4 regions of the Pelotomaculum sp. PtaB.Bin117 genome follow, and region 4 is predicted to be linked to each of the others. Evidence: riboswitches for the same ligand, from Rfam matches in the RefSeq annotation. Region 4 holds a riboswitch; each other region holds the start of a gene.
What was found. A riboswitch is a leader RNA that binds a small molecule or an ion and turns the genes downstream of it on or off. The one in region 4 is predicted to bind cyclic di-AMP.
Positions count from the first base shown of each region.

Region 1: another riboswitch for cyclic di-AMP. It lies ahead of A4E54_RS08225 (hypothetical protein); the one in region 4 lies ahead of A4E54_RS14620 (CAP domain-containing protein).
Region 2: another riboswitch for cyclic di-AMP. It lies ahead of kamA (lysine 2,3-aminomutase); the one in region 4 lies ahead of A4E54_RS14620 (CAP domain-containing protein).
Region 3: another riboswitch for cyclic di-AMP. It lies ahead of A4E54_RS15905 (polar amino acid ABC transporter ATP-binding protein); the one in region 4 lies ahead of A4E54_RS14620 (CAP domain-containing protein).

Region 1 covers NZ_MVQM01000119.1:2,464-9,805, forward strand. The annotation lists gene htpG (molecular chaperone HtpG) at 1-48, shown strand, start outside; gene A4E54_RS08195 (MBL fold metallo-hydrolase) at 166-846, shown strand; gene A4E54_RS08200 (TIGR00725 family protein) at 936-1,469, shown strand; gene A4E54_RS08205 (HIT family protein) at 1,782-2,270, shown strand; gene recD2 (SF1B family DNA helicase RecD2) at 2,320-4,512, shown strand; gene A4E54_RS08215 (SOS response-associated peptidase) at 4,627-5,295, shown strand; gene A4E54_RS08220 (hypothetical protein) at 5,363-5,587, opposite strand; cyclic di-AMP (ydaO/yuaA leader) riboswitch at 5,858-6,014, shown strand; gene A4E54_RS08225 (hypothetical protein) at 6,021-6,422, shown strand; gene A4E54_RS08230 (sigma factor-like helix-turn-helix DNA-binding protein) at 6,784-7,158, shown strand; gene A4E54_RS08235 (hypothetical protein) at 7,194-7,342, shown strand, end outside.
Region 2 covers NZ_MVQM01000118.1:2,417-9,758, reverse strand. The annotation lists gene ablB (putative beta-lysine N-acetyltransferase) at 1-621, opposite strand, end outside; gene kamA (lysine 2,3-aminomutase) at 611-1,894, opposite strand; cyclic di-AMP (ydaO/yuaA leader) riboswitch at 2,022-2,157, opposite strand; gene A4E54_RS08085 (ATP-binding protein) at 2,307-4,559, opposite strand; gene A4E54_RS08080 (hypothetical protein) at 4,560-4,871, opposite strand; gene A4E54_RS08075 (response regulator) at 5,060-5,428, shown strand; gene A4E54_RS08070 (hypothetical protein) at 5,487-5,687, shown strand; gene A4E54_RS08065 (hypothetical protein) at 6,351-6,518, shown strand; gene A4E54_RS08060 (hypothetical protein) at 6,858-7,304, shown strand; gene A4E54_RS08055 (hypothetical protein) at 7,316-7,342, shown strand, end outside.
Region 3 covers NZ_MVQM01000130.1:311-7,652, forward strand. The annotation lists gene A4E54_RS09150 (NifB/NifX family molybdenum-iron cluster-binding protein) at 1-74, opposite strand, end outside; gene A4E54_RS09155 (GGDEF domain-containing protein) at 304-924, shown strand; cyclic di-AMP (ydaO/yuaA leader) riboswitch at 976-1,109, shown strand; partial or broken gene A4E54_RS15905 (polar amino acid ABC transporter ATP-binding protein) at 1,348-1,458, shown strand; gene A4E54_RS09160 (quaternary amine ABC transporter ATP-binding protein) at 1,519-2,721, shown strand; gene A4E54_RS09165 (ABC transporter permease) at 2,705-3,679, shown strand; gene A4E54_RS09170 (glycine betaine ABC transporter substrate-binding protein) at 3,676-4,545, shown strand; partial or broken gene A4E54_RS09175 (IS66 family transposase) at 4,605-4,831, opposite strand; partial or broken gene A4E54_RS09180 (molybdate ABC transporter substrate-binding protein) at 5,192-5,368, shown strand; gene A4E54_RS09185 (HPP family protein) at 5,465-6,043, shown strand; gene A4E54_RS09190 (hypothetical protein) at 6,167-6,364, opposite strand; gene A4E54_RS09195 (hypothetical protein) at 6,736-6,873, opposite strand; gene A4E54_RS09200 (hypothetical protein) at 7,028-7,342, opposite strand, start outside.
Region 4 covers NZ_MVQM01000174.1:42,020-48,833, reverse strand. The annotation lists gene A4E54_RS14645 (hypothetical protein) at 107-370, shown strand; gene A4E54_RS14640 (hypothetical protein) at 566-1,162, opposite strand; partial or broken gene A4E54_RS14635 (YbaB/EbfC family nucleoid-associated protein) at 1,198-1,509, opposite strand; gene A4E54_RS14630 (SPOCS domain-containing protein) at 1,639-2,757, opposite strand; gene A4E54_RS14625 (DUF3794 and LysM peptidoglycan-binding domain-containing protein) at 2,785-4,329, opposite strand; gene A4E54_RS14620 (CAP domain-containing protein) at 4,511-5,518, opposite strand; cyclic di-AMP (ydaO/yuaA leader) riboswitch at 5,524-5,728, opposite strand; gene A4E54_RS14615 (hypothetical protein) at 5,995-6,384, opposite strand; gene A4E54_RS14610 (hypothetical protein) at 6,412-6,814, opposite strand, start outside.

The sequences.
Region 1 (7,342 bases), on a different contig from region 4:
ATCCTGGAGCGTGCCCTGGCGGGGGACATCCCTCCGACTCCGGAGTAAGGCTTTTAAAGAGGTGTGACCCCTTCTTAATAGGGAGGACATTCCTCGGCCCCAGAGTATGGCTCAAAAGAGAGGTGTGTCCCCTTTCCTAATTTACGGTTGAAGGGAGGAGCCGAAATGCAAAAACCGCAAAAAGTTGTTGACGGTGTTTACCTCGTGGGCGGACAGGAATTAACCGATATGAGAGATTGTTGTGTTTACCTTGTCGACGGCGGCAGCGAACTGGCCCTGATTGATGCCGGCCTCGGTTATTCATGCCGGTCGATATTGGACAATATAAAAAGACTGGGGTTTGACCCTTCCTTATTGAAGTATGTAATCGCCACCCACGGGCATATCGACCATATTGGCGGCCTGAGCCACTTCCAGTCGCTCGGTGCGAAGATAGTGGGGCACGCGCTGGATTTGGACGCTATTTCCAAAGGTCTGGCCCATTTGACAGCGGCATCGTATTACAGGGTAAATTACCAGCCCGTCAACGTCGACGTTATTCTGAAGGGTGAAAAGCAGGATATAACAATCGGGGAACTGACCCTTCACTGCCTGTTCACCCCGGGGCACACTCCCGGCGGGATCAGCCCTTATATTGACCTCAACGGCGGCAGGATTCTGTTCGGTCAGGACATCCACGGGCCTTTTGACGCGTCCTGGGGTTCGGATATTAAGAAGTGGATCACTTCAATGAAAAAGTTAATCGACCTGAATGCTGATATCTTGTGTGAAGGGCACTTCGGTGTCTATAAGCCGGCGGCAAAAGTGCGGCAGTATATTGAACATTACCTGGATCAATATGCCTGAGCATATGGCAACGCCGGAAAAAGCTGAAGAGCTTTTAACTTAATAAAGGTAATCTATGTGAAGGGAAGTCGGCTGGAATTCGCAAATTTATTGTAGGCGTCATGGGCGGTGGTGAAGAATTAGCACCGGAAATTTACCGGCTGGCTTACCGCCTCGGGGAACTCATCGCAAAAGAAGGCTGGGTGCTTCTTAACGGCGGGAGGCCGGCCGGTGTTATGGAAGCGTCGGCAAAGGGCGCCAGGGAAAACGGCGGGCTGACCGTAGGCGTGTTGCCCGGGAAAGACGGAGGCGCGGCTTCTGACTATATTGACGTGGTTATTGCCACGGGAATGGGCGACGGACGCAATTACATCAATGCGCTTTCCAGCGACATCGTTGTGGCCCTGCCCGGCAAGGCCGGAACGGTTTCAGAAATTGCACTCGCCTTAAAAAACAGGAAAAAAGTAATCTTGCTGGGTGCCGACGTGGGTACTACATTTGATTTTTACCGGGACGAAGGGTTATTAGCGAATGCAGGTACTCCTGAAGAAGCAATACAGATAATTAAGAGATTGCATGTGCCAGGTAAGACACATACTACCCCTGGCTCTAAAAAATTGTACGGTAAATATATAATAAAATAAAACTTAATATCAACCCAATTATTTAGTGAGAGAGCTGGAATTCTGCTGAATTCGCTTGTATTATTTGTGACTAGAATCAGGTTTTCTGAGAGAGCGTGTGCAGCTGACCCCGGTATCCAGGAAAGGAAACCGGAGAGATGGTTCTCAGGCTTAAACTTGCGGAAACAGCCGGCAAAATTCCCGGCTGTTTTCTTTTTTTGTTGTTTTTCATAAGTTTGTTTACGAAAGTTCAATATAAAATATATAATTTAGTTTTAAGGGACGATATTATTTTAGATTATTTTTTTTAATCAAAGATAAGGAGCGAATGAGATGAAACAAATATGGGCGCCGTGGCGCAGTGTCTACATTGGCGGGGACCACGGGGACAAGTGTGTCTTTTGCGGGATCTTGGAATCTGATCAGGACGGGGAAAACTTGGTTCTATGGCGGGGAGAGAAGACGTTTGTGGTGATGAACCGGTATCCTTACACCAACGGGCATGTGATGGTCGTACCCAAGAGGCATGTTGGAGAAATTGAAGAATTAACCGAAGAAGAAATGCTGGAGCTTTTTAAGAATACCCAGAAAATGGTTGGAGCGCTGCGCGCTTTCAATCCGGACGGGTTTAATATCGGGGCCAATATCGGTAGAATCGCCGGCGCGGGCGTGCCTGGCCACGTCCATATTCACGTTGTTCCCCGCTGGGGCGGAGACACCAATTTTATGCCGGTGTTCGGAGACGTGAGGGTAATTTCCGAATCGTTGGCGGTTACATATCAAAAGCTGAAGGATTCCTTGATAAAACTGAAATACATCTAAAGGTAAATCACCTATTGCCCGGCTGTGGTATAGGGGTTGTCAATGGTGTATGGGGGTTGTCGATGGTATGATGACTATTTACGGTTTCCTGGAAAGAATAGTATATCTTAACGAGGATACTCAATTTATTGTAGCCAGGCTTCAGGAAAAAGGCAAAAAAGAACTAACCACGGTTGTCGGGAACTTAGCCGGCATCAATCCCGGTGAATCCTTAAAACTTACCGGCCAATGGGAGCACAATAAAAAATTTGGTGAACAGTTTAAGGTCGAGAAATTTGAAACTATCGTTCCCGCCACTGTTAACGGTATTGAGAAATATCTTGGTTCAGGGCTGATCAAGGGTATCGGCCCCGTTATGGCCAGGCGCATTGTCAGGGTTTTCGGGCTGGATACCCTTGATGTCATTGAAGGCGCTCCCGATAAACTGACCGAAGTGAATGGTATCGGCTTAAAGCGGGTCGCCATGATTACAAAAGCCTGGGAAGAGCAAAAAGAAATCAAGGAGATCATGGTTTTTCTCCAGGGCCACGGGGTCAGCGCCACATATTCCGCAAAGATATTCAAGAAATACGGGAGTGCGTCCATTGAGACCGTGAAGAGCAATCCCTACCGGCTGGCTTCCGATATCTACGGTATCGGGTTTATTACCGCCGACCGGATTGCCAGGAGCATGGGAATTGACCCCAACTCCATAATGCGCGCTGAAGCGGGCGTCATTTATGTTCTAAATGAACTCATGGCGGACGGGCATGTCTATTATCCTTTTGGGCCTCTCTCAAACAAAGTCGTGGAGATGCTTCAGGTCAGCAAAAACGTGGTAATCAACGCCATGGCAAAGCTGATTGAAGAGAGGCGGCTGGTCGCGGAAGAGCCATCGGAACAAAACCGGGATGTTAAAGATGACCACAATGCCGTGTATTTGCCGCCGCTTTACACGGCTGAGGCCGGACTGGCCAAAAGGCTTTTGTTATTGAAGTCGGAACCGTCCGCCATTCGCTCCATAAACCCCGAAAAAGCGATAGCCTGGGTGGAGGCGCAATTAAATATTCAACTGGCTGATAAGCAAAAAGAGGCGGTTATCTCCTCCACACGGAGCAAAATTTCCATTATCACCGGCGGTCCCGGCACCGGGAAAACAACTATTATCCGGGCTATCATTAAGATTTTTCAGGCTATGCGGCTGAAAGTCCTGCTGGCGGCTCCCACCGGCCGGGCGGCCAAGCGGATGCAGGAAGCGACCGGGAACGAGGCCAGGACGATTCACCGGCTGCTCGAATACAGTCCGCATCAAGGCGGTTTTCAAAAGAACCAGGAATTGCCCCTGGCAGCCGATGTAGTCGTTGTGGACGAGTCTTCCATGATTGATACTGTCCTGATGTATCACCTTGTTAAAGCAATTCCCGCGCATGCTGTTTTCATTTTGGTCGGTGATATCAACCAGCTTCCCTCGGTAGGTCCGGGGAGTGTTTTAAGAGACATGATCGATTCCGGCGAATTCCAGGTGACAGTCCTTGACGAGATATTCAGGCAGGCCAGGGAGAGCAGGATAATTGTCAACGCGCATATGATTAACCAGGGTAAGTTTCCGGATATACGCAGACCGCAGGCCGGTGACAAAACCGATTTTTATTTTGTTTCGGAAGACGATCCGGAAAAAGCCCTGCAAAAGATCCTGGCGCTCTGCGGGGAGCATGTACCCAAAAGTTTCGGCTATCACCCGGTAAAAGACATTCAGGTCTTAACCCCCATGCACCGGGGCGAACTCGGCGTGGCGAACCTGAACGTCAAGCTGCAGGAATTGTTGAATCCCAACGAGAGTAAAACAATAAAAGGTTACAAAACCTTTAAGGTAAACGACAAGGTGATGCAGATGACGAACAATTACGACAAAGAAGTGTTTAACGGGGATATGGGGCGTGTTGTTTCCATTGATCAAGAAGAACAGGAAATCCAGGTAGATTTTGACGGAAGGGTGGTTGTTTACGAGTTTGCGGAAATAGACGAGTTGGTGGCGGCCTACGCCATCTCCATTCATAAATCTCAGGGCAGTGAATACCCGGCTGTAATTATCCCGGTTATGACTCAACACTACATGCTTCTCCAGAGAAATCTGATTTATACGGGAATCACCAGGGGGAAAGAACTGGTAATAATTGTCGGCAGCAAAAAGGCGTTGGCTATAGCCGTTAGAAATAATAAACCCCAAAAACGCTACACCAGGTTGAGAGAAAGATTATTGTGAATGCCTAGGATTACAGAAGTCAGAATAAGAAATGGCCTTTCTCCCCGTAAATATTCTGAGTTCTAACTCCTGAATGCTGAATACTTGATTAATAATAGATTGGAGTGTCCTGACTTGTGTGGACGTTTTACTCTATCGACCGAACCGGACGAACTGAGAATTCACTTTATGCTTGAGGAAAGCTTTGAGCACACCCCACAATATAATATTGCGCCGGGCGCCGATATACCGGTGATTATCAATAATTCCGGAGTGAGAAAAGTCTCCTTGATGCACTGGGGGTTGGTTCCCCGCTGGTCTAAAGATAAGAAAGCCGGCTACAAGATGATTAACGCCAGGGCGGAGACAGTCGAGCAGAAACCCGCTTTCAGGGATGCCTTTATGCGCCGGCGCTGCCTGGTTCCAGCCGACGGTTTTTTTGAATGGCGCAGGGAGGGAGGCAAGAAGGCCCCAATGTATATCACCCTGCCGGGCAAGTCGCTTTTTGCCTTCGCGGGCATCTGGGACTGCTGGAAGGCGCCTGACGGCAAAATCATTAATTCCTGCAGCATCATTACCACCGCGGCCAACGCGTTGATGAGAGACATTCATGACCGGATGCCTGTGATACTGGCCGGGGAGAGTGAATACAAAGCATGGCTGAAAGCGGAACGTGTAAGGGCAAGAGAACTGCTGCGGCCATATAAAGGTATCTTAACTGCTTATAATGTGTCAACGATAGTTAATTCACCAGGGATGAACAGTCCGCTCTGCATAGAAAGAACTGAATTTCAGCCGCGCTAGGCCCTTCCGTCGGATTGGACAGGCATTCAGCCGGTGAAAGGCTAAAGAAATTGTCCGCTGTTCATATTCATGTTTTTAATTCCATGATCATTTTTGATAAAAGCAGGAAATTAATTTTATTGTGGTAATCGATTGCAGCGTCAATACAGTCTAGGACAGCTATTAGAGTTAACTTTGTTACGTTTAATTTTGGCGGTTTGAAAATTTTATCAACTCCCAGAACACGATCAAAATAGTCCTGCAAACTACCGTCTATATTTGGATTAAGGTAATAGTCGTCTACGTTATCCAATGTGTTAGCCTCCAAATAATACTCACTCGTGCTTTTTATTTTATTATATGCCACGTTAGCGCCGGTTGCCATTTTTATGATACTTAGGTGCAATGAATAAGGCGGGAGGGTATGAGATATGATGATGGAATATAAACCCTTGTTATTTTGATATTTAGTAAAGATATTTTATTATTAGCATACTTCGCCTCTATCGTTTAAACAGTAACTAAGGAGGATATCTTAATTTTGCTATTGAATCGTGAAGTATAGTATACTCAACCACAGCTGACTATATATTTGCCGAATCCCAGAAATTAATCAACTGGGTACGGGGGAACCATTCGTGGGGGTGAATCCCAAGTTACCATTATTAATGGTGAACTTGGGTAGGGTTTCTTTAACCGAACCCGTCAGCTAACCTCGGAGGCGACAAAAGAAAGGGGAAAAGAATATGGTCAGAATCAAACGTATCCTTTTTGTAATCGCACCTTGTCTCTTATTGCTTTTTGGTGTACTGGCTAGCGCTAGTGCTGCATCGCCGGCAGATTTGTTGCAAAATTGCGCATCAGGGCAATGCTTTAACACCAACAGCCTGCAATGTGGCACTAATATGCAACAGCAAGCTGGGCTGTCAAGTTTGTTGCAAAATTGCGCATCGGGGCAATGTTTGAGCACCAACAGCCCGCAATGTGGCACTAACGCGCAACAGCAAGCTGGGCTGTCAAGTCTGTTGCAAAATCTCTCATCAGGGCAATGTCTGGGCACCAACAGCCCGCAATGTGGTGCTAACATACAGCAGCTAACTCCATCATCTGTTGCTTCAATGTTTAATTTATTTAATGCCGCAAGATAACATAAATACAAAACATTGCCTGTGGTACAGTAAAAATTCCAAACAATATTATTAGATTTTAGTTTAAAAACCGGTGGAACTCCCCCCAGTTTTTTTATCCAGCTTTTGTATGCAGTTCTGTTTACTTGGGTTGCCAAGGTGTGCTTTCTGAAGCTATTGACAGCTATCCAGACCTTGGCCAGAAAAACTGGAGGTCTAAGCGATAAAGCTTAGGCCTCTTTTTTATTCAAGAAAAGGGGGTGGCAAGGGTGGAAGACTTGATCCGAGAATATAAGAATCACTGAGAGAGTTTCGCGAAAGTAAGGTAAATCCTTTGATTCGTGGCAGTATAATCTCGGATACTGAGTGGACAATTAAGCTTATGGAAACGGGGCATATACCTGGAACAAAGTGGATTGTGGTCCGCTGGAGTCAGGCAAAACGGGAAGTGCCAGTTGATCCGCTTGAGATGGCCAGGTATATCCAGAATAGAGAACCCGCTGAAGCTGCCCCTGAATGGATGTTGGACCTGTTAGATAAACTTACAAAATCTTTGACCCCTCTTGAAAAGGATGCTTATGAATTGGTTCGCGGAAGAGGATATTCTTTCTCACAAGCTGCCCAGTTATTGGGTTGTTCTAAGGCATCAGTCCAAAGCTACATCAAGCGTGCAGAGAAAAAAATACAGCTTGCCATACGATTGCAAACTATAAGTAAAGGGATTTGCTTGCCAGAAGGAAAAGTATTCCGTTTGTAGAATTATGATGACAAAATAGGATACGGGGGCAATAAATGGCACAGGGTAAACTTCGATTAAAGAATAAAGAGCGCACGTTACTGCTAAATAGTCAAGTTATTGAAGATTATCCATGGTTCCATGATTTATTAAAATCCAACCAAAGGATAACAGAAGAACTTATTGATAGTCTTTCCATCGACTA
Region 2 (7,342 bases), on a different contig from region 4:
ATTCATCTCTGCCGCAGCCGCGGCCACCAGTTCCCGGCCGTGCCAGGCCGTTATATAGCAAACATTGTGGCGCATGGTGCGCTTCAAGTAGCCGGAATCAAAGATCGGAAAAGGATAGGTGGCGAAAACCCTGCTATATAAATTTGCCAGCGCCCCGCAGTGTCCGGTCTGTCCCCATCTCAGCGTAATTCCGGCCGGGAGCGGGCGCTGGCCGCCGCCGTCCTTGCGGGCGAGAACCAATTTTTTGATTTGGTCCAAGTTTTTGCTGTTTGACGGAATTTTCCTTTGCTCGCTCAGAAAACCGGAGAAGAGCAAGGCCGGCTTTTCCCCGGCGAAATAACCGGGGATAGCTGCTTCCAGTTTGACTCCCGCGCCTAAAAAAGAATGTGCCCATTTAAGTCCGGTTTTAAGCCACACTTTATCAAAACCCTGCGCGGCAGCCTTTTCTGAAAGGGTTTGCACCATTGCGGAAGCTCCTTCGTCCAGAGCCAGACTAAAGTTATAGACGGTAATTCTCCGGTTGTACGGTGAAATTAAAATATGGCATTTAAAATAGTGACCTTCTATTATCTCCCATTGATCCGGCTGCACCTGTTCATGCGCTTTTAGGCTATCTGCCATGAGGATCACCCTTAAGTCCGAAAAAGCGTGCCCTGCGAATGTTTCCTTCCGGTATCAGACTGATAGTCCGGTTGTTCGGGTCTACCAGCTTTTGCAGGCCGACCGGTTTATGCTTGACATTGCCGTCCTTGCACAGAGAACAAGCTTTGGAACAGGTTGAGCCGGAGTATGCCGGTTCTTCATAGACACAGATCACTCCTTCATAGTTGCGCAGGATTGTTTTCGTTCCTGTCATAGACAGCTGATAATTCGGCAAAACCGGAATCTTGCCCCCGCCTCCCGGCGCGTCGACCACGTAAGTAGGCACGGCGAAACCGGAAGTGTGCCCGATCAGCGCCTCCATGATTTCTATCCCCTTGGCTATGGGGGTGCGGAAGTGCTCAATGCCCCGGGATAGATCGCACTGGTAGAGATAGTACGGGCGCACACGGTTTTGCACGAGAAGATGCGACAGCTTTTTCATTACCTCTGAACAGTCGTTGATTCCTTTTAAAAGGACTGTCTGATTTCCCAGGGGAATACCGGCGTCAGCCAGTTTCGCCAGGGCCTGGGTGGATTCCGGCGTAAATTCGCGGGGATGGTTGAAATGAGTGTTTATCCAAATGGGGTGATATTTCTTGAGCATCTTCACAAGCTCGTTGGTGATCCGTTGCGGCAGCACCACCGGAGTGCGGGTGCCGATGCGAATTACCTGCACATGGGGGATTGCCCTGACTTTGGCGATGATTTTCTCTAGATGGGCGCAGGACAGAACAAAGGGATCTCCTCCCGACAGCAGGACATCGCGTATTTCAGGGCGGGATTTGATGTACTCAATGCCCCGGTCAATGTCAACCTCGCTGACCCGTCTGTTTTGATCGCCCACTTTGCGCTTGCGGGTGCAGTGCCGGCAGTACATGGCACACTCATTAGTAATCAAAAGAAGCACCCGGTCCGGGTAGCGGTGGGTCAATCCCGGCACGGGAGAGTCGGCGTCTTCATATAGGGGGTCGTCCATGTCGCCGCATCCATTAACTAGCTCCTGCAGATTTGGCATGCACTGCAGGCGGATGGGACATCTGGGATCTTCTTTATTGATTAATGAAGCGTAATACGGAGTAATAGACATGGGAAATACTTCGCATGCCTCTTGGATATTCAGTTCTTCGTCATGGTTCAGGTCAAAACATTTTACGAGCTCCTTTACTGAGTGAATCCGTTGCTGCATTTGCCAGCGCCAGTCTGACCAGTCCGCGTTGTTTTGGGTTCTTATAGGCAAAATATTGGTCTTCAATGCCGCACCTCCTAGTTTTCTTCTTCAATAGTAACCGGTTCTGTTGGAAAAACGTATTTTAGGAAGAATAATTAGGAAGTTAATAAAAATAAAATTGGCCGGGAATGCCCAGCCAATAAAATGCTGTCCATTCTTCCCTGTACGCCTGCGAGGTTAGCTGACGGGTTTGGGCCAAGGGCAGCCCTACCGGCCATGGCCGGATTCACCCCTAAAAATTGGTTTCCCCGTTCTTCTCCTTGGAGAAGATTCGGCGTTAACAGAACGGTTTATAATATTTACAATTATTGCTATAATAAAATTATAGCTTATTATTATCATAGAGGTCAAGCAGCTTGCGAGGTTGATAATGCCTGAATTCTGCTGCAGAATGCCTGTCATGACAACATATTCGGGCTATAACGCAATGGACGGCTTATATTTCATTAAGCGCTTTGCGCACTTGTCCGATCAAGCGCACATAGTCCAATGGTTTTGTTACAATCTGGAAGACATTCGCTTCTATAAAATGTTCATGGAAATGTTCATCTTCAGCAATGGCGAAAGTTTTCGCCTGAGGCCATGTCCGGCTGATTATCTCAATATTTTGGGGTTCGGAAATAATTTTATCCGCTATTAAGACTGCCGGACAGTAGCGCTCTTTCAACAGCAGCGCTTCACTCAAATCAGCGGCTGAAATAACGCTGAAGCCGGCGGTACGGAGCGCCTGTTCGGACGGATAGCGTAAAAGGTTGTCCGCCACGGTAACCAGCACATCAATATCGGTTGTTTTTCCATCCTGCCTGGCGTAAAACGGAAGCGTCACCTGGCAAATCGCCCCGCCGCCGGGAGCGTTTTCAATAGTTATATTGCCTCCGTGATTGTGCACAATCGCCTGAGCCACGGGCAGCCCCAGTCCCGTGCCGCGCTCTTTGGTGGTAAAAAACGGCTTGAATAAATTTCCTGAGACCTTGGCGGACAAGCCCGGCCCGTTATCCTTAATTGTTAATATTACATTGTTTCCGGATTTGGATAAGTTTAACAAAACACGACCCCGCCGCCCCGCCGCGTCTAAGGCGTTGCGGACTAAGTTCAGCACCGCCTGGGTAAACTGGCCGGGGTCCGCGTTGATCATGGGGATTTCTTCTGTTTTAATAAAAATATCTGCCTCGTAATTGTTTGCCTCACTCTTTAGCAAAGGCGTTATTTCCTGCAGGAAAGCCGCCAGGTCCAAGGGCTCGGTTGTCATCTCGGCGGGTCTCCCGAGAAGCAGAAACTCGTTTAAGAGGTTAGTAACCCGGTCAATTTCCCGCAGGATAAGGTCGGCGTATCCTTTTACCTGTTCCGGTTTTTCTTTTCTGCCGATTAATTGGAGCATTCCTTTAGCCGCGCCCAGGGGATTCCTCAGTTCGTGGGCCAGGGATCCCGCCAGGGCGGCTGTTACGGCCAGCCGTTCCGCTCTCCGCGCGGCCTCCTGCCAGTTGTGATGATCAGTTCTGTCATCGACTAAAACGAGCCACCCGGCAATCTGCTCATCATCAAGGAGGGGGCTGACCTGCCAGTTCACCCACCGCAATTCCTGTTTTTGGATTAAATTGTCCATGTGTCCGCTCACACGGCGGCTTGTCTTCTCTTGAATACAGGCGGACCAAGGCCCCGGCGCGGCGTCAGCCGGCTCCCCGATTAAGTTTGGCGCTTTTCCTTCCAGGAGAAGTTCCGCGGCGTGGTTGACATAGGTGATAATGCCGTCTTTGCTGACCAGCACGACGGCGCTTCCAACAGCGCCAAGAATCATTGGCAGCTGCTTGTGCAACAATTTGAAAAGGTGGTCTATCTCTAAAACCAAAGTGCATTCCTGGGCCATCAAATTTAGCAAGTCTTGCGTTTGTTTGCCGTCGGCCGGGGCGAAAACACCCAGCCGGACCCGGTTTTCGCCATTGCTTATTTCTGCTGTGTCCGCGTGGCCGGCATGACTGGCGATGTGGTTTTTGACCCTTTGTTCATCCCCTTTAATGAGCAGGCCGCCGGAAACTTCCGCGGTGCCGTATTCTATCCAACTGCCCTGGGCGTCCGACAGGATGATCAAGGCGCTCAGGATGAGGTCGAATACTTGCGCCAATATGTTCTCCTCGCCGTTGAAAAGCGACAGGACGATGTTTTTTACCTGGCGCAGGGCGGAAAGCTGCAGGGACAGTCTGCCGCCCTCAAATCCTTCATTTAACGCGTGCCGGAAACTCGTTAAAAGTTTTTGAGCCAGCACGGCCCGTTCCAGCAAGGTAGGATGCGCCGCCTTTTTGCAGCATGTTAATTCCCCGGCGACCACGTAGAGATTGCCGTGACAGGGATCTCCGCCGAGTGGCGCGACGACGAGTTTTGCACCATTTATATCTAATTCAACAATTTCATTTTGTGACTTAATTGAGATAATGATATCCGGCAAATTGATGTCGGCGATTGGAGTCCGGCAGGCCGGGCAGTATGGCGGGTGATGGAATGATCGGGAAAAATCATTTCCATATTGAATAATTAAGGTGAGGTTTAACTGCAGTCCCGCCGCCGTGCTTTCCAGAAAGCTGGTCCAGCGTTTTGATTCCCAATATTTTTTGACCCTGGCTAAACTGCCCATGCAATAATTGTCCTCCTCGTTTTTGTCCAAAATGCTTATTCCTGTCGAAACTCTTTCCGGCACTTAAGACTCACCAGCATATACCTTGAGCTGTTCTGTCAACTGGCTGGCGATCTGAATACCAACCAGGCGTCCAAGTGTGGCGACAATGGACATTAAAAAGAAGTGGGCAATCTCCTCGGTTTTTTCGGGACTCAGCTGCTCAAGCCGTACTAAAGAAATACCTTCTTCTGAAAATTCTATCAAGGCGGCTTCCTCATATTGCTGCCTGGTTTTCCACCGGGCATGTTCCAAAACCAGGAGCATCGCGTGAATGCCGATCGCCTGGGTGACAGACTGAAATATTTCCATGGTCATTTCTTTATATCTATGCATAATTTAATACCTCCAAGACGCCAAAACAACATTGTTTTCGACATGTTTTTCTTATATCCTGCCTTGAAGCTTAGATTAAAAAAAATAATAAATATAAACAGCGGCAACAGGTTCCGACAAATTTCTGAAAAGCTGTGTGGTAATATTAATAAAACAGGTATTATTTAATAAATCTTGGAGGGATTGGTATGGCATTGGTGATGATAATGGAAGATGAGCCCAATATTACTCTGGTTCTTGAGATTGCGTTAACTGAAGAAGGCAATGAAGTGATCTCAGTGCCCAACGGTTTGTTGGGACTCGAGCGTTTAAAACAAAAACCTGTGCCTGAAATAATCTTTGTCGATCTGAACATGCCTGTTTTAGGCGGACGGGCTGTGATAGAAAAAATAAATTCCGATCCCAATCTCAGGCAAATACCGGTTGTGATCATTTCAGGCTGTCTGCCGGAGCTGGATAATATGCCGCCGCGCGGGAGTTATAAAGCGTTAATCAGCAAGCCTTTCGATTTGGACGAGATTATCGATATGGTAAATGATTTACGCAATGTGTCTTGACTGTCAAACATTTGTTTGCTACAATACCCTTAGAACATATATTCGAGGGGGTATTTAAATGTCCGCGTATACATACAGCCAGCGCGCTGCTGAAAGCATGGTCGAAGGTAATAGTCTCTTTAGCGTGCGCTGTCGTAAAAAGTTGAAGTACCTTATTCGCAGACATTTCTTAAAGAATGAGTTCCTTTACGGCACTATTTTATGGTTTCTGATTATTTTTACCTTGACGCAAGCTTATCTGTGGCGTGTTGGGTATTAGGCCTAGTACCAGCGTAGCTGTCATAGCCCGCAAAGTAATTGTAAATATTTAGGATGTACTTTCAATCAGAAGTTCCTACAAGAATAGGAATCGGAACTTTTTTATTGAATAACACTCTGGTATTCTCAGTAGCAGCTATGAAATGTTCTTTTATATTCATTTAAGTTTCGTATCCAATATAACTTCCGAAACTTGAAATTAAATACACTGGTAGTACAGTAAATAGGTGGTAACTACTTTGCGTCTGATTTAAGCTACTCTGGTATAGGGCCTTGTAACAGGTTGTTTTATATTTTTATGTTTTACAATATAGTTTTTGTTTTTCGTCATAATTAGACATAATTATATAAAATGCTCGCTGAGGAACGTATTGACATACGAGGAATTTATTGATATTATTTTTATATTAGATTATGTTTTAATATATGTGTTTTGTTTATTATATTAGGTTAAAATTTTTTTAATTTATTAAATTGGTTAGGTATGATTTTGGGATTAGAAAAGGGAATAAATAGTAGAATATTTAAAGCTGACCGAAGGACGGAAGCTAAGAATCAAGTTTGTTTGATTTTTATTTCCGTTTTTTTGTTGCAGGAGTCTGTAAAAGTAGTTTGTAGAGGTATTATTTATGTGCGGATGTAGGTGGGGAGGGATCTTGATTAGTTGAAAAATGATGAATTAACTTTTATAACCAATTGTCTGGATAGTGAAACGATAAACGCTCTTAAAAAATTTTTAACTGATACGAGATTTGGTAATTTTACCTTAATTGTTAAAGAGGGTAAAGTAGTTGGGTATGATTTTTTGATTAGAAAACGTAATAAAGAATAGAATGTAGAGCTGACCGAAGGACGGAAGCTAAAACTAAAATTGGTTTTTGTTTCCGTTTTTTTGTTATGGGTTAGATTTAAAGGGTAGTTAATTTGGGTTTGATACAAGCAGGAAGATTTTAGTTGTCTAGTTTTTGGTAGAGCATGAGTTTTTTATCCTTGGTCTGGCAGGGTAGGATTCTACTGACGGGAGGAGTTGATGGAAATTGATAGGATGAAATAAAGTTGTTGTCGTGAATCAGTCAGCATATTTCACCAAAGATGATTGCTTTTCTCTCAAGTATGTGTAAAATTTGGTAATTAACTAGCCCTATTAAAGTTAGAAAGAAAGGAGATTCCAGTGAAAAAAAATTATTCAAAAACAGTGATATCCGTTTTTACATTGGTTGTTCTTCTTGGAATAGGTGGTTTGGTTGCATATGCATCAACTGTATACAGTAATTGGAGCTATATTGGTCCAGTTAATGGTTATTACTATCAAGATCGGTCATGGGCAACTAAAGTGTCCTCTGGTGTACATGGGGGTGCGGTACTTGAACCCCAGTGGGACGGATCAGCACCAGCGGGATATATGGCTCTTAACACTAAGCTGATTAATGGTGATGGTTATTTAATAAATCAATCAGGTTGGTATATTAATGAAGATGTTAGTTATGGTATAATTCAATTAACAAGTAGCTGCACAACGAGTGGTATCTATCATGGTATGGGTGAAGTTGGGGTATATAATGGAAGTACGTATACACATTATTATACCAATAACAGTCCAAATGTTATTTGGCCATAGGAGGTAATGGAATGAAATTTAAGTTTGGGTTAAAAACA
Region 3 (7,342 bases), on a different contig from region 4:
ATACCACCGGCAATGATAATCTTGCCTTGGCCCTGACCCTGACCGGCGCCAGTACCAGTACCATACGGGCCCAAACGCCTGCCCTGCCTACATGGGATGACGACAAACCAATGTTAAATATTGGCATAGTGGCACATCTACTTGAAGTTCACCCTGAAACGCTATTGGTATCGAGTAATATATTACTGTTACTAAAATTCTCCTTTTGGCAAAAAAGGCGTAACATATATATGTCAACATATATGTATTGACATATATATGCATGTTTAATATAATAACTCAATAAGGAGATTTGATTCAGCTATGGTAAGCAGACTAACAACAAGGCAATTACTAATAAAAAAAGTTGAAGAGATGATTTACAATAGGGAAGGTCCTTTCAGTATCGTTGTCGCGGACATCGATAATTTAGAAAATATAAACAATACCTATTCCCCAAAAATTGGTGATGAAATCATAGATAAACTTGTTTCGATATTTATGAATAATCTTTCCGAAAATGATTTGAGCACAAGGCAAGGCGACGAATTTATGATTCTGCTTGTTGGTAAAGGTGCCGAACGAAGCCTGATGGAGATGGAGGAAATCAGAAGATATTTATCCGATAATACGTTCGGCTTTTCTGACGGAGAAATACAGGATGATATCTACGTTACCATCAGTTGCGGTATCGCATCTTGGCCAAGGGACGCCAAAAATGCCATTGAACTTTTACGGGTGGCGGACAGCGCCTTGTTCAGGGCAAAAAAATTAGGGAAGAATAAAGTTTGCCTTTCCGAAGTAGAGAGCATGGTTCTAAAATCCAGTTACTTTACAAAAACCCAGATTGACCGGCTTTCCGAATTAGCCAAGGAGATGGAAAAAACAGAAGCTTTTCTGTTACGGGAAGCCCTGGATGACTTATTTAAAAAGTACAGCAAATAAGAAAGCAACAAAAGAAAGCTTGTGTTTTGCTGAGTATCGGTTATAAATGAATAAATAAACTCGCTGAATCCGTAAGGAACGGGAAACCCAACAATGGGGTGAATTCGGAGAAATTTCTCCGGTAGGGTTAATCCTTTCGACCCGAATCCGTCAGCTAATCTCGTAAGCGTTGGAAGAGAAGGTGATTAACATGCTTGATCGCACCTTTATTTAGATTAAGCATTTTTCGCGGACCACAGAAACTTCTCTGTGGTTATTTTGTTTGATGGAGAAGATCGGCGAGTGGAGGTGATATTTAATTTAACGACAGCGGTATTTGTCAAGGTGCTGGCAGTGAGGAATACTTTGAAGCCGACATCCGCTAACCCCGAGACAAGCAAATGTGATGGCTTTCGTGCAGCCGATGGGGGCATAATTCTATGAATCTTGATGCATGAGATGGGATTTGCCAGGGAGGTTGCGGATAGGTTCATTTTTATTGATAAAGGACGGATTGTGGAAGGTACTCCTGTTCAGGTATTCGGTAGCCCGTAAATAAAGAAGGACTAAAATATTTAAAAACAAAAGTATAAATGTGGTGGAAATATGAATCAAATTTCCGAGAAGATTATTGTAACTAATTTAATAAAAATTTTTGATCTCCACCCTCAAAAAGCTTTGAATTTGTTGGCGCAGGGAAAAAGTAAAGATGAAATATTCCGAGAAATAGGGCAGACAGTTGGAATTAATCAAGTGAGTTTTACCGTCAGGCAAGGCGAGATTTTTGTGGTGATGGGCCTTTCCGGAAGCGGAAAATCGACGATACTGCGCTGTCTGAACAGACTGATTGAACCAAGTTCCGGCTCTATCGTGATCGACGGTATTGATATCACCAAGTTAAAAGAGAGGGAGCTGCGTAAGGTCCGTCAGGAAAAGACCGCTATGGTTTTCCAGCAGTTTGCTTTGCTTCCTCACCGTACCGTTTTGCATAATACGGTATACGGGTTGGAAGTTCAGGGGATTGTCAAAAAAGACAGGGAAGCCATAGCGCTTAAAATGTTAGATCTCGTCGGTCTGAAGGGCTGGGAAGATAAATATCCAGCCCAACTCAGCGGGGGAATGAAACAGCGGGTCGGGCTGGCCAGGGCGTTGACCAGTGACGCTGATATTCTCCTGATGGATGAAGCTTTCAGCGCACTTGATCCTTTGATCCGGGAAGAAATGCAGGATGAACTGATAAGTCTCCAACAAAAAATGAACAAGACCATTGTTTTTATCACCCACGATTTAAACGAGGCCTTGAAACTAGGAGACAAAATCGCTTTCTTAAGGGATGGCGCCCTGGTGCAGGTTGGAACCCCGGAAGAGATTACCACTAATCCGGCCGACGATTATGTAGCCAAGTTTTTCCGGGGTGTGGAACGGTGTAAAATTTTGACTGCCGGCGATGTGATGAAGAAACCGCAGCCGCTTATTACCTTGCGTGATGGTCCCGGTGTTGCTTTAAGGATCATGAAGGAGCATGGATTGTCCAGTGTCTTTGTGGTAGATAAGGAGAGGCACTATAAAGGGCTTATTACGGCCGATATCGCGGTTGATGCCAGGAGTGCCGGAAAATCGAGTCTGGATGAAATCGAACTTGCTCAGGGTTCGGTGGCACTGGAGACTGTCCCTATTCAGGATACGCTGAGTGTGCTTGCCGAGAGCAAACTGCCGGTGGCTGTGGTGAACCAGGAAAATAAATTGATTGGAATCATCGTTCGGGGCTCTGTCCTTGCAGCGATTGCTTCGAATAAGAGGGGTGGAGACAATATCTAAGTTTCCTCTGGCAGAGAGCATCGATCAGGGCGTCAGGTGGCTGCAAATAAATTTCGGCGACAGCGTGGACGCTTTTTCCGACGCTTTTAACAGCGGGATAGCCGGGTTTCGGGATTTGCTGATGGTCGTACCCTGGTGGACAATCATTATTATCTTCGCGGTTCTGGCTTGGCGGGCCAGTGGATGGAAACTGGCCATTGGAACGGTCATTGGCTTGTTTTTTATCTATAATTTAGGACTATGGCTTCCTTTCCTGGATACGCTGATTTTAGTGATTATATCGGCACTTGTTTCCATTGTTATCGGGTTGCCGCTGGGGATTCTAGCTGGAAGAAACAACCGGTTCCATTATGTCATATCCCCTGTTTTAGACGTTATGCAAACAATGCCTTCATTCGTCTATCTTATCCCGGCCCTGTTGTTTTTCGGTATCGGTAAGGTACCGGCGGTATTTGCCACAGTTATTTTTGCCATGCCGCCGGTCATCCGGCTTACCGACCTCGGTATCCGCCAGGTTCCTGTGGAACTGGTGGAGGTTGGCTCAGCTTTCGGCTCTACCCCCAGACAACTCTTATGGAAAATTCAATTCCCTGTGGCTCTGCCGACCATAATGGCCGGCGTCAACCAGACGATGATGCTTTCCTTATCGATGGTGGTTATTGCCGCGATGATCGGCGCCGGTGGACTTGGCGCCGGTGTCCTGGAAGCCATCGGACAACTGAAGATCGGAATGGGCTTTGAATACGGGGTTGCTGTGGTAATTATGGCGATTATCCTAGACAGGCTGTCCCAGGGAGTCGGACGTTCCGTAAAACGGGTGAGCCAAAAAAGAGATGTAAAAGCTAAAAGGGCATGGCAACGATTAGATGACCGTCTAAAACAGTCACTAAAATCTATAGAGAATAAACATAGAAGAGTCATGATGAGATACAAAGAAAACGGAGGAAAACAAAAATGATAAAAAATTTCAAAAGGTGGCACAGATTATTGGCTTTGGGGTTGAGCCTTGTCTTGGCGGTCTTTATGATGACCGGTTGTTCAGGTGATAAAGGAACGGTCAAAATCGGTTATGTCAATTGGGCCGAGTGCGTTGCTGTAAGCAACCTTTGGAAGACGATTCTGGAGGATAAAGGCTATCAGGTCGAACTTACCCAACTGGATGTTGCACCGCTCTTTGTCGGGTTGAGCAAGGGGGACATTGATGTTTTTATGGATGCCTGGCTGCCGATTACCCATGAAAGTTATTGGAATGAGTATAAGGATAGTTTGGAAGACTACGGCATTTGGTATCAGGGCGAAGCCAAAATCGGTATTGTTATCCCAAACTATGTCACCATTGATTCACTTGCTCAACTGAAGGATGAAGGAAACAAGTTCGGCAATCAGATTATCGGTATCGATCCCGGCGCCGGAATTATGAAAGCATCTGCCCGGGCGAATGAGGCATATGCTCTTGGCTTTGAAGTGGTGCAAGGCAGTGAGCCGGCGATGATGGCGGCAATGGATAGAGCTTACGGTAAGAATGACTGGATCGCCATCACAGGATGGAGCCCGCACTGGATGTTCGCTAAATATGATCTCAAGTATCTGGACGATCCCAAAAAGGAATATGGTGCGGCTGAAGAAATCCATACCCTGGCCAATAAAGATTTCAGCTCAGAGCAAGCAGAAGTTGCCGCGATGTTGAAGAAATTTAAAATGACCGATGCGCAGATCGGCAGTCTGGAAGGCCTGATCAATGAGGGAATGGAACCTGAGGCTGCTGCAAAAAAATGGATCAAAGATAATCAAGATATGGTTGACGGGTGGTTGAAACAGTCTTAAGCGCTTTGCAACGTCTTAGTATGCTGCTTCCGGAGGATAGCTTCCGGGAGCGGCAGGGACTATAAATAATTCCGTGTAAATGGTTTAAGATTATTCTCTTTGGCTGTTTTGATAATGCTGTAAATAATCGCACTACATTTAGCGCCCCTAGGAGTATTTCAGAACTAGGAAGTTTTTGCGACCGATCACAAAGGGCTTGATCGAGCGTTCCGCCCGATTATTGTCTATCTCCAGTCGGCCGCAGAAAGTTTTTCAGGTTGTCCCATTGATTCAGGCAATAGGTAATCGTCAGGTTTGGGGTTCGAGTCCCTAATGGCCCACCAAAAAGACAAGGAAAAGCTATTTTCCTTGTCTTTTTGGTGACTTGGAAAACACTTTGTCACGCAGATTAACATATCGCATTTTTCTTCTTGCCTGGTTTAATAATGCATTACTTAATCAACATCTTTGGTAGCATATGGATCAGAATAATCATAATATACCTTGTATGCCATTGCCCCAAAAATGGTATCTCAATTAATACACTTTTGTCTGCCAACCCTCAAATAAAGGATTCAAATATGATTTTCCCCGGTCATATAATCAATATCCCCGAAAAGATAAGTCAGGGTCGGGGGAGTCTGACAGTTTCGGCAGCGATAAGCCTGCAAATGCTATGGAAGAATTGAGAAACATTTACACACAAAAACACCCCAATATAAATATTCGCTACGAATTTGGCGCTTCAGGTACCCTGGCACAAAGAATTGAAGAAGGTGAGCCGGTGGATATCTTTATTTCCGCGAGCGAATCTCATATGGATGCACTCCCTGCAATAAAGTAATGTTATTAAATTACGGAATCCAACTCAACTTGCTGGCTATATATTAATATATTATAATTAGTGAGAATTTAGCAGGAACCACTCCGGAGGTGTCTTGTGCCCGGTAAAACAGCAAATCAAGAGAAAGAAGCCGTTCATATCATCGCCAAATCCTTACAGTTATACTTTGGCAAAATGCGCTGCCAAAAAGGCTATTGTCAATTGCATGCCAGCCATGTGCATTGGAGAGAGCTTGCCCTTTCGTCCCTGGGTTGCTTTTTAAGTATGGGTTTCATTACATTGATCAGCACTCATCATGGAGTGCCGTTAATGATTCCGTCTTTCGGGGCTTCAGTGATCCTGCTGAATACGGCTTGTCATGTATCCATGGCACAACCGCGCAACGTTGTTGGCGGGCATGTGATATCCGCGTTGTCCGGTGTTTCTGTATATCAGTTATTAAGCAACGACTGGTGGGCAATCACCCTGGCAGTGGTTTTGGCCATGGCCTTAATGACCCTGACCGGCACACTTCACCCGCCCGGCGGCGCGACGGCCTTCGTCGCGGTTTACAGCGGCCAAAATTTCAGTTTTATCTTGGCGCCTGTCTTTATCGGATCGAGCATACTTATTTTAATTGCTTTATTGATTAATAACATATCATCGACAAGAAAATATCCTCAATATTGGCTTTAAAATCGCAAACCCATCTCATCAAGATAATATTTATCACTTATAAATTAACCCCCGGACACGGACAGACATTTTTGTCTGCCCGTGTCCGGGGGTTAATATTATTGCAGGGTAAATGTCCAGCAATTATTGGATCACGCCAATCGCTCTCCAATAAGGCAATGATACTGATATGGCCACGATAACCAACACAGCGTAGATTAATCCGAATAAGGTAATATGATGCGGAGCCCACCCCCTGTTCCCGGTCATGCCTTCAGCCATTAAAATCCACGGCTGTTGGTAATCAAGATAAAACAGATGCCGGCGCATAACACAAAACATATTGCCGCCCGCATAGGTTCTATCAGTTAAAATGTTCAATAAACACACAGCGTATAATTAATGGACAGACACCTGACTTGGCAATGGGCGAAGAAATTAATACCCTAAAATAAAAAAGCACTCCTCTTTCTCTGATTATTTAATCCAAGAAAATCAGGAGTGCTTTCCTAGTCTGGCGCCAGACCCCAATATCCAATACCCATGCTCGGATAACTTATACTGTCGGCACCGAAATGAATCTTGCTGAAGAATTTAATCCATAGAGTACCCAAACCAAGGGCCAAAGGGTCTCCCCCCGAATTCAATCATAGCCTTGTCAGGACTTTCGGTCATTGTCTGCATGTTTGATTTGGCACCCACCTGTTTGATGATTATCCCACCGCCGCGATGGTACCCAATACGGCAGCCAGGGTTTTAACCAGAGTCGTGATCTGGTTTGTCATCGCTTTTGGCTTGGGTACTCTTTGGATTAAAAATGATTCTTTATATTTATATAAGACATCCATCATTAAAGTTATGCAATATTCATGCCACATACCAGTGTAGAATATTGGACAAAAAGATCCCGTACCAAACATCAAAGCGGTACGGGATTGCTTTTTGAATTCAACTACAATATTTTATTAATTAAAACTAAATTTATATCTATTTTTTTTCTTTTTCTTATTTGGCTATTGTAGTTCCCTGACTGACCGATACCGGCTCTTTGCGCACCAGCGGCCATTTATCAAAGAAAGTGTTGAAGAAGAGCAATGTCATTAACATGGCGAACTGGCCGGCTATCATACCCATGGTCGGATAGTTCAAACCTAAGAAAGTACTGTTGGCGCCGAAAGGAATCTTGGCCAAGAATTTAATCCAAAGAGTACCCAAACCAAAACCGAGGACAAGCCAGATCACGACTCTGGCTAAAACCCTAGCTGCCGTATTGGGTACCATCGCGGCGGTGGGATAATCATCAAACAGGTGGTGCCAAGC
Region 4 (6,814 bases):
TTTAGCCTCCCCGCCACCCACCCTCCGCCATTCTGTAACAGAATACCCCCGATAAACATAAACTAAAATGACGACAAGGCAGGATAACAACCAAAAGAAAGGAGTTGTGAACAGCTTGTACCGCTTGCTCCCTCTATTGTTTATGCTCGCTGTCAGCCCTGAGTCGGAAAAGAAACTAGATACTCTGAATTCCTTTATCATGGCTACAAAAGATACAGTGTCAAGCATTAAAAGTGGTATCGATACTTTTCATGCGGCGATGATGCCCTTTATGACAGGATCGGCAACCAACGAAACCAGTTCTCCCCCGCCCGCGCAGCCTAAATATGATGCGCCGGGACAAAAAGAAGCAGGCGATTTCGAGGTTTAGTCATGCATTCTTTTATTCTGGAAGAAGGCTGTTTCTTTTTAAACCGGGACTCTCCCCACCGGGCTGGTATTATAAATATCAGCCCGTTTTTTTAACGCGTTATTTTTCGCCATATATAAAATAAACCGCTCCCGGGCAGCATGAACTGCCTTCAAGCGGCAACAAACGATCACATGGTTCGGTATGATCATCTTTTTAGCTTTGCGCTCTTTTGCGTTGATCAAGGTTATCCCATTTCATTATTTTCGGCATTTCCCGGACGGTTTGTTTTTCCCCGCCCTGGTCGTTTTTAGCCGCGCCTGCCGCATTTGACGCATCCTTGGATGCCGCCGGCTTGCCTTTTGAGGATTCAGTCTTGGTATTGTTCTTGGAGCCTGTTCCCATCAAACCCGCCAGCATGTTCATCAGGTTGCCCAAGTCCATATTCTGCCCGCCGAGGGCGCTCAGCAAACTCATCAGCATGGCCGGGTTGAATCCCTGGCCGCCGCTGCCGCCCTGACCGCCCAGCAAACTTGTCAGCATACCCGCCAGATCGTTCGGAGACGGGTTCCCTCCAGTGGCGCTGACCGGCGCCGGCGCTGGTACTGTCGTCGGCGCTGTTACCGGAGATTGTATGTATCCGCTGGAACTGCCGTGATAACGCTTTCCAATCAGATTCAAGATACTGGTAAGGTTGACCGAACACATGTAGATCAACATTGTTTCCTGGTCCATTCCATACTTTGACTGCAGCTCCAGCACCCTTGCGACAGCCTCTTCCAACACGGCGGTTCCTTTGACATCTTCAGCCAATCAACTCACCTCCCCGGAGAAAATTTTCCATCATGTTAAAACAATCCGGGTATACTGGGAAGCTCCATCCCGCCGGTCAACTTGGAGATTTCATTTTTTAACAGATTTTTTGATTCGGCGACAGCTTTGTTGAACGCGTTCGCCACCATGCCTTCCAGCGCCTTGGCATTACCCGGTTTCAACGCGCCCGGGCTGAATTTGATTCCCAGCACTTGTTGCTGGCCGTTCATCACAATGCTGAACATTCCTTCACCTTCGCTGATTTCCACGGTTTTGTTTTTCAGCTCCTGCTGCAGCTTTTGCATCTCAGCAACGATCGCGCCCATATTATTCATCATCCGGTTGTTTTCCCCTTTCCCTTCACAGCCTTATGGCCGCAATGACTCATTATTAAATATATTCGCCCCGCGCTAAAAAAGTTTATAAAAGGCAAAAAAAAAGCTGTTTCACAACAGCTTTCTTTTTTTATTCATGGCCTAACCGCGCTTGCGCATGCATTCCAGCACAACATCGTCAATTTTGACGGTATTGGTGTTGCCCGTGCCGGGCATGAAGTTGAAGCGGACCATGATTGAATCAACACTTTCGTCTGTCACCGGCGTGGCGAACTGAACCTGGGTGTAGGAGTTATCCGGTATGCCGGTGCTGCTTAGCGTTTGCGTGCCGATACCGATCTGAGTGCCGTATTGATCATAAAATACTACTTCAGCGGTTAAGGAGAAATCGCTGGTCGCACCCAGGACATCTTCCCTGACCCAGAAGGTGAGGCGGTACTGGCGGTCGCCGACAATTTTCTTGTGGATCATCTGGAACAGCGCCCCGGGCAACTGGGTATTCAATAACCCGATTTCCGCCGCAAACGACCCGGAATGAGCCGTACTGCACTGGGATACATTGCTCGCGCCCCAAAAGACCGGGGCGTAAGGGCTGGCCCAGGCCTCGAGACCGCCGTCCCTGAGCAGGTTGCCGACGGGAGACTCATCCGGGGACGGGCAGGTCTGCACAAAGATCTTACGGTCTTCCGACACCCTGGCGGTAGCCTGAATGACAGCAGTCTCGTGGATCCGGCAGGCACGGTGCAGTTCCCAGTTCATATCCACATCAACATGACGGAACTGGATAAAAACATCATGTTTATGGCGAATCAGCACGGGTTCATCCAGTTCAACCAACTTGGAAAACGACAGTTCTTCGGCTGTATGCTTGACTTCATTATTTTTATTTACGTAAAAGATTTGTTTGTGTAAAATACCGTTTACAATAATTTTCTTAAGGAACAAATCCCTGTGCGGATGGTGACTGTCGTGATGCACCAGAACGTATTCGTCGTGCTTGCCGTACTTGCCGTGCTTACCATCATGGTAGCCGTCATAGTCATGATAGCCATGGCCATGATGGGCCTCGTCAACAAATACCGGCGTGGCGGTCAGATCGCGGACAGAAGCTCTGATTTTGTCGACCTTGATCGCCAGTTCGGGTAAGGTTAACACATTGTCAATCACCGCTTCCACATCTACAGACTCGATAACCAGCGGCACTCTTATTTCAATACATTTGACCGGCTGGACTTCCGTGTAATAGTATTGTTCGGGCATTTTTTAGACCTCCTTAATAATTTTTAATCAACCCATTGCTTCGCATGGAATCTTAATCACCTGTCCGACGCTGATGACATCCGGGTTGGTAATCTCGGGGTTTTCGGCCAGGATCAGGGCGACTGTCGTTCCATGCGCCGCGGCAATGGTAGTGAGCGTGTCACCCGCCCGAACCGTATAATCGGTCGGAACACAGGTGGTAGGCGTGGGAGTCGGTGTGACCGCGGGCACATAAACATTCAGCTGGGCTAAATCGGTCACCGTGGCTTTGACTTTCAAAACAGCTTCGGTGTGCAAATCCGCGCATTGCAATTGCTGATCCACGTTGACATATTCCGGACTGACCTTAACCTTGACCCTCATATCAGGCTCGGCGTCGGGCACTACCACAAATGTGCGGAAATTCAAACGCTGATGCAGCGCGTGGACAGCCTGGTCGGGCTTGGTGCTGACGTAAACCACTTCCACATCGGCGTGACCCCTGATCAGGACCTTGCCATTGAGAATATTTACTTCCGTTACTTTTATATTGTCTACCCGTGACTCCAACACCTTCATGACATCAGGTTTGGACTGGGGAACCTCAGTGGTTTCTCTCAGAACCACCTGAGTTTCTCCGGAGCCGATTTCCCGGTCGATCTTCAGCTTTACCCTGTCGTAGTCTCCCTCATTTTTCAACTCGGTGGGAACATTTTCAAGCGTCCTGGTTTCGGAAACAAAGACAATCAGTTTGACAATGATATCAGCTGAAAGCTTCGGGCAAGTTACCGGCGCGATATCGGCGTTTTCCACTTCCGCCCGCACATGGACGTTCATTCCCTGCTGGGCTTCGGGAACCTCCACGAAGTCACTGAACTTGATGATACGGTGCAGGTCATGAACGGATTGCCCGGGAGTCATGGACACATACAAAACCTGAAGCTCTACTTCACCGTCCACAATCACTTTGCCGGCAAGGACCCGCTTATCTGTAATTTCCACTTCCGCCTTGATATTCAGGATCTTTTCCACGTCCGGCTTTTCTTCCGGCACTTCGAACGCATCGCTGATAATAACCTGCTTGGTTTCTTTGTCGCCAATCATGTGTTCAACAGTGAGGTCCTGGGTTTCCAGAGCTTCATTCCCGGCCGGGGTTGTTGTAAGCACTTCCATTTCTTCAACATCCATTATTTTTGCAAAAGTGCTGAGCACAGCCGCCACATCAAATTTACATGCGCTGTCTTTACTTGGAGTCAGACTCACATCCTCCACAGTAAAATCGACAACGTAATCCATCCCGGGCTCGGCGCCAGGCACATCGACAAAGGTCGTAAAATTGACATCACCATGCAATGAGTGAACTGATTGATCAGGTTCAAAGGCGACGTACATCACTTGCAAAGTCAGGGTCCCATTAATGATGGCTTTGTCCGGAACGATGCTGACGTCTCTAACTTTGGCAGTTGTTTCTTTTGATAAAATCTTTTCCACACTCGGCTTGGTGTCAGGAATTTCAATCCGACCTTTTACCACGGTCTGAACTCTATTTTCACCCTGGACCAAATTAACCTTAAGGCGTTCGGTTCCAGCCATGATGGTTTCCTCCTTTCAAAATTTTTCTGTACTAATATATGTGAGAAACATACGAAAATGTGCAATAAAGGTAGTCAGCATGCAAAAAACGAAAAAAAAAGAGGACCTGGGTCCTCTACCTTATTTTACTAATATTTTTTTCGCCTTTATTGTTAACTTTTTATGCTCATTTTGCCGTCAATCAACCGGTGAACATCTGCACGAACATTTTCCCGTACGGACCGCCGCTGACGACGCCAATGCCCACTTTGGTATAATTTGCATTTAGTATGTTCGCCCGGTGTCCCGACGAGTTCATCAGGTTGGTGTGCGCGCTGCCAACAGTTGAAGCTCCGGCCAGGTTCTCCCCGGCGTAGCGGTACTGCACGCCGGCCGATTTCATCATATCGAAGGGAGAGCCGTATGTCGGCGATGTATGACTGAAGTAATTTTTATCAATCATATCCTGCGCCTTCATTCTGGCCAGCTTTACCAAGGCCGGGTCCATTTGCAGGGGCTGCAGGCCTGCTTTGCTCCGTTCCTGGTTCACCAGATCGAGCATCTGCTGCTCGTCGGCATTTAACCCGTTAACGGGTTGTGGTTCCGGTGCCGGTGTTGGAGCCGGTTCCGGTGTTGGTGTCGGTGTCGGTGTGGGTGCCGGTGTCGGTGTGGGTGCCGGTGCCGGTGTGGGTGCCGGTGCCGGTGTCGGAGTAGTCACTTTCTGACCGCCGGCAAACAACAAAACGACAATTTTATTGTTGTTTTTCATGATTATTCCAACGCCGATCCGGTCATAAGATGAACTGAGAATGGTCGACCGGCTGCTGGCGGCACATATTCCCTTAAACGCCGCGTTAACTGTGCAAGCCTTGGCCAGGACTTCCCTGGCGCGGCTATATTGCACACCACCCATTTTTAGCATGTCATTGGGAGAGCCGTAAGTAGACGAGTTATGCCCGAAATAACAGTTGGAAGCGATATCCTGGGCCTTAATCCTGGCCAGATTTGACAGGACAGGGTCAACAGTCAGCGAAGCTTTGCCAGCGTCATGACGCGCCTGATCAATCAGGTCAGCCATCGACTGTTCATCAGCCGTAGCTGCAAGGCTGGCGTCAGCCGTTGCCGGGGCCGCCGCTCCCATTGAGAGTACCAACGCGAAAATAAACAAGGTAACAACCAAACCTAACGTCAGGTTCCTGGAACGCCGCATAAATTTACTCCTTTCTTTTGAGCCTCCGGGGTTAGCTGACGGGTTCGGTAAAAGACAAAACCCTACCCATTCGAGTCATGAGATACAAGACATGACATATCACATGGAAATGCCCTATGTCTGGGTCTTGCTGATGACTTTACCGGGATTCACCCCATAAACCGGTTCCCCCGTACCCGGATATTTTCCGGGATTCGGCCGCTTGTATTTAATTGGCTTTGCCTTAACGTCTGACGTCTGACGTCCGCCAAAAGACGGCTGTTTAAAGAAGCATTCATAAAAGGGCTTGTACAAGTTTAATATACCGGCGAATGGGGTCTCATGGCAAAACGGGTAATTTAAGAACATCCATCGTAATGTTAACTTTTTTGGGATTATCCTGCGGCGTTGTCAGATGGCCTCCAAATTAGGGTCCATTGTCAAGATGCGGCAAAAATTTAACAAATAAAGGCCGGGCTTCCCGGCCAAAATTGAGGCTAACGACAGTTGTCAAGATCCCTGGCGACTACATGAGCGTCTATGAATAACAGTTTAAACAAGGTTTCCGCTTCCCTGGCCGCGCATCCGGAAAGGAGAATTCTTACTTGACCGCCTTCGATAAGTTTCCGGATGGCCTGGTAGGCTCTGCCGTGCGGCGGACCGGCGCCGGGGGGCTCCTCGGCCCCGGTCCCTTCACTAAGTCTCAGTGCCGCTAGAAATCCATTATTATAGCCTAACGAGCTTCCCTCGGTATATCCTTTTTCAAACCCTGACTCAAAACCCAGGTTGTAACCTAAATGATAACCAAAATCCTTGCTGGTATGGTATGATTCCTGCCGACCACGGGTCCAAAACTGTTCATTTTTCCCGCTTTTTTCTTCGCCCATGGCTCCTGCCCTTTCACTAATTTTCCCTTAATATGTACCCACGGCGTTAGGGGCGTAAAACACCGCCCCCAGACCTTCAGTAAGAACCAGACATTCCAGCCCATCCACACCTTCCACAAAACAAGTCAAGATAAATAACTTTTTTTTCAAACCTTTGCGAAACCGTTTCACGATCAACTCATCAAGGTTGCTCAAGGTGCTCACCATTTGCTGCGAGCTGTCCACAACAAGCGAATACCGGCCGTCCGCCTGTTTGTTCAGGACAATCTGAAACGGCATGTTCTGGTCACGAACAGATAACTCGTTGATCTTATCAAGATATTGTTGAGCCGCTTTCATGGCTTCTTCCCTGTTATGAAAACTCGGACCGATTGCCGGGATATCTTCTCCCAAAAAAGCCAGCGCCACATCACCGGACACAACCGCTTTC